DNA from 2 places in the Colwellia sp. KS18-150 genome. Region 1 is predicted to be linked to the other one. Evidence: riboswitches for the same ligand, from Rfam matches in the RefSeq annotation. Region 1 holds a riboswitch; the other holds the start of a gene.

What was found. Region 1 has a riboswitch for cobalamin ahead of cobT (nicotinate-nucleotide--dimethylbenzimidazole phosphoribosyltransferase). Riboswitches for the same ligand answer to the same signal wherever they lie in the genome.
Region 2: it holds a riboswitch for cobalamin, as region 1 does, so the genes downstream of both, AC27IF_RS03635 (TonB-dependent receptor domain-containing protein) here and cobT (nicotinate-nucleotide--dimethylbenzimidazole phosphoribosyltransferase) in region 1, are expected to answer to the same signal.

The regions. Positions count from the first base shown of each region.
Region 1 is NZ_BAAJMC010000001.1:717,151-719,549, forward strand. It holds gene AC27IF_RS03335 (histidine phosphatase family protein) at 92-733, shown strand; cobalamin riboswitch at 855-1,047, shown strand; gene cobT (nicotinate-nucleotide--dimethylbenzimidazole phosphoribosyltransferase) at 1,208-2,275, shown strand; gene AC27IF_RS03345 (adenosylcobinamide-GDP ribazoletransferase) at 2,265-2,399, shown strand, end outside.
Region 2 is NZ_BAAJMC010000002.1:53,529-55,927, reverse strand. It holds gene AC27IF_RS03635 (TonB-dependent receptor domain-containing protein) at 1-1,086, opposite strand, end outside; cobalamin riboswitch at 1,122-1,302, opposite strand; gene AC27IF_RS03630 (cobalamin-binding protein) at 1,324-2,184, opposite strand; gene cobO (cob(I)yrinic acid a,c-diamide adenosyltransferase) at 2,230-2,399, opposite strand, start outside.

The DNA.
Region 1 (2,399 bases):
TTAGCTTGAATTTCTTTGACGATATAAGTTTCCGCTAAAAGGATTTTTGATACACTGTTCAGGTGATTTTAGTGATTTTAGGAATGGTATTTTGTCAGAGTTTAATGTGTATTTACTGCGCCATGGTGAGCTTATGCAAGCAGGGATTCTTTGTGGGCGCACCGATATTGCATTATCTGAAAAAGGTAAACAACAGCTGATTGACGCCACTAAAACCTTGCCTAACATCTCACAATGTTACAGTTCACCGCTAATCCGTTGTCGAGCGTTTGCACAAGAATATTGTCACCAAACCAACTTATCACTCAAAGTCTCGACACAGCTACAGGAAATGGACTTTGGTGATTGGGATGGTATGAGTTATCAAGCGTTATGGCAAACAAAATCGAGTTTGAATGACACCGAGCCAACACTCGGTAAATTTTGGCAAAATCCATGGCAATACCAGCCTCCTAATGGTGAAGCCATTGATGATTTTATTCAGCGTGTTGATGATTTTTGGCAACGTTTATTAGCGCAATATAAACAACAAAAAGCTGAAGAAAGTAACCCACAAAATACTTTAGTGATCAGTCATGGTGGAGTTATTCGCTATATTTTGGCAAAAGTGTTGGCGCTACCCATTCCTGGGACAATTCATATGACTAATATTGATGTGCCATACGGGGCATTAATTCATATTCAAATAGTGATTGATGATGAAGGGAATGCTTGGCCGAAATTAAAGCTTTAGCTTGATAGTCATTGTTAGTTTTCAAGTGCTTAATATGTTTTTTCGCAATAACAGAGTTAAAAATAAACCTTGCTATTTTGCCCTATCAGTCGATAATCGCGCCACTAATTAAATAATGTCATAGTCAATTTCACTTGTTATTCTTTATGCAATAAGTCATAAACAATCAATAAAGTGAGGCTGGGAATGTGGTGTAAATCCACAACTGTACCCGCAACTGTAAACAGAGCGATATGTTAACCACTAAGTTATCTTGGGAAGGGACATATCTAGACGCTGTAAGTCAGGATACCAGGTGAATTATGTACATTGATTACTACGTCGAGCGGGTTACTCGAGCATTAGCTATATTGTTTCTTTTCTATCCTTGCATAGTGCATGGATGAATAGCGATTTGCGCTCCAGTTCCTAAAAATATTATCGACGTTTATCATAAGTACCGCCAAATTTATTTGGTCTTTTTTAGGTGATGTAATGTTTGATATTAACCCCGTTTGTCAGAAATTTTCTGCAATAATCCAAGCCAAAATTGATAGTAAAACTAAACCTCTTGGGGCCTTGGGGGATCTGGAGTTACTCGCTAAAAAAATTGCTCAAATACAGCTATCAGATAATGTTTTTGATGGTCTTTATAATAAACATTATAAGTTACACCTTAACTCTCCTCATCTAAGCGTTTTTGCCGGAGACCATGGTATTGCTAATGAAGGTGTCTCTATTGCCCCAAGTGATGTCACCAGTCAAATGGTCGAAAACTTTGCTCGTGGCGGCGCGGCTATTAACGTTTTTTGTCAGCAATTTGGTTGGCAGCTTAATGTAGTCGATACCGGTATTTTACACCCTCTCGAAACATCAGTCGCAGTAATTAATCAACGTTTAGGCAATATTACTCAGCCGATTAATCAACAAGCAGCAATGACCGCTGCGCAGGTTGAGCAAGGTTTTGTGTTCGCTAAAGATCATATTAACAAGGTTAAACGTACTGGCTGTAATATTATCGCCTTCGGTGAAATGGGTATTGGTAATACAACTGTCGCTTCAGCCATTATGGCTGCACTAATGAAAATACCTGCTAGTGAGGCTGTTGGTCGTGGCACTGGAGTTTCTGATGATGTAGTTAATAAAAAGCAACAGCTTGTTGAGCAAGCGCTGGCTTTGCATAAGAATGATTTGGTTGATTCGGTTGAGATTCTGCGCTGTTTAGGTGGCTTTGAACTCGTTCAAATTACTGCCGCTATGCTTGCGGCGGCTGAAAAAAATATGGTGATTATTGTTGATGGCTTTATTTGTACTGCGGCGGCTATGTTGGCTATTGAGCTTAATTGTAATGCTAAAGATTACATGGTATTTGCTCACTGCTCCGGAGAGCAAGGTCATCAAAAAATGTTGCAGTGGTTAGAAGTAAAGCCGTTATTAAATTTAGGCTTACGATTAGGTGAAGGCACAGGAGCTGCGCTAGCCTTGCCAATTATGCAAGCTGCGGTTGCTTTTTTTAATAACATGGCCAGCTTTGCAGATGCTGAGGTCACCGATGTTACCTAAGCTAGCTATCTTGTGTAAACAATGGCAGTTATTGTTGTTGGCTATTAGTTTCTTTACCCGCATTCCGGTGAAACATAGTGTTGAAATAACAGAAAAAATGCTTGGTGAAGCCTGTCGATACTTT
Region 2 (2,399 bases), on a different contig from region 1:
GGTGTCGTTATCAAAGGCTAAACGGGTAAATGCAGAGTGGATATCACGTTCATCGACTTCGTAGGCAACTTGAGTGTCGACTTTCTCATTGATTAAATCGATACCAACACTTGTGCTTAATTGTTCAGTTAGCTGGTAACTACCTAACCATGTACCTTGTAAGCGATCGGTTTCAAAACGACTACCATCACTCTCACTAATGCCATTACCGAATGAGGTGCTTTCATTTTTTTGTTGACCTACAAATAGTTGTTGATGCCAGTTGCCATCTGTTTGGCTGGCAGAAAGTTGCCATTGTAGTGTTTCAAATGAATTTTCGTTAGCGCCACCAAAAGCACTATCATATTCTGTTTCGCCTTGGTTATATTTAGCTAACCAATTAATTTTCCATTCTTGGTTCAACTGTTGTTGACCAATAAGTGAAACGTTTTCACGACTGTAACCATCGTCATCATCTTCAGCTAAGTCATAAACATCATAGCCATCGCTAGATTTAGCAGAAGCTGTGAAGGTTGTACTACCATCACCATGGCCTATTGCGCCACTGATACTTGCTTGCTGCTGTTTGTCATTGCCTAGGCCAGCATCAACAGCAATTTCACCTGCGGCTAATTGACGAGTAAATATTTGAATGACACCACCTATAGCATCAGAGCCCCAAAGTGCAGCTCTTGGGCCTTTGATCACTTCAATTCGCTCTACCTGCTCAACACTGATGTCGGCAAAGGCAACTTGCCCTAGTGTTGCGGAGCCAATACGTTGGCCATCAATAATAACTAAGGTGTGGCCCGAGTCAGTGCCACGACTAAATATAGATGTTGTTTGACCTGCGCCACCACTTTGAGATATTTGTATGCCATTAACATCATTAAGTAATTCAGCAATCGAATTAGAAGACGATAACTCAATATCTGCACGTGTTATGACTTTAACGCTACTTAAAAGATCTGCTTCGCTTTGTGCTGTGCGGTTAGCAGTAATTATCATGTTTTCTGTTTCATCGGTACTTTCTTGGCTTGAGTTAGCGAAAGTTAATCCTGATGTAAATGTGCTAGCAATGGTTAATGCTAAAAGTGTTTTTTTCATGTTGTCCTCAATTATAAGCACCCACCGTACTTACAAAACTAGTGTTATTTTAGGCCGGTCTCCGGACTGAAAAGGGTTACCATAAATTAATTACTCAGGGTGACCTTTATTACCGTTGCGAGGGCAGTATAGGAGTTACACTTTTAAAGTACGCACCTATTTCCCGTTTCACTGATGCTTTATAAAAACATCAACACCTAAAATCTTTATATGCTTTATTAGCCTCTTTGGGGCTAATTAAAGCGCTTTATTGCTTAACAACCATTGTCGTATTTCGTCAATGTTTGTACACAAATGCTGTAATTCTCCAAGGCTTCTCGCTGTCATGCGGTGCATGGCATCAGCGTCAGGTTGGATAATTTTATTATTTTTTACTGCCGGAACTATCGACCAGTCTTGCCAGTTAAAGCCTAATTTATCAGTTTGGTTCTCTGATAATGGCTGGATAATAACTTGTATCGGCGTTTGCAATACTGTTTCAATATTTACCTGAGGGTAGGGAATTGATAACTGTTTAAAAGGGTTATCTACCCCACAAATCGTTAAAAACTGTTGCGGCCAACTTCCTTGTGCAACGGTGGTTAATGGTCTTGACCATAACTCGTAAAAACCGACAATTTTGCTTTTATTCTGATATTGCTGAGTAATTTGATTAAGTTGAGCTAGAAAATCTTGAGTTTGTTGCTCAGCTTGTAATTCGTGACCAGTTAACTTACCAAATTCACGCATCTCTTTTGCAACATCAGCAAAGGTATTTGGCTGTGAATAAACGATGTTAAAACCTAGCTGTTTTAATCGAGCGAGATCATCACTAGGGTTACCACTTTTCCATGCGATGATGAGGTCTGGTTGCAGTTCGATAACCTTTTCAATCTGTAATCTAAGATAGTTACCAATGACAGGGATATTCTTAGCTTGCTCTGGGTAATCAGCAAATGCCGTGGTGCCAATAATTTGCTCTCCGGCACCAATATCAAATAGCATCTCAACAATGTGAGGAGATAACGCGATAATACTCGGTTTATCTTTAGCGTGACTGTTAGCAAAGCAAGACATGCTCAGTGATAACAAAATGAGTATTGATAAAAGTTTGTTCATATTTTTGTGATCTCTTTAGGTGCTATAACTTATAAACATCAGCATTTACCAATCGATGCCTTTTTGAGCTTTAACGCCGTTATCGAAGGCATGTTTGACGGACTGTACTTCACTAACTGTGTCAGCTAAGGCAATGATTTCTCGGTGACAGGCACGGCCGGTAATAATGACATGTTGATTTTTAGGACGATTTTTTAACGCTTCAAGCAGCTCTT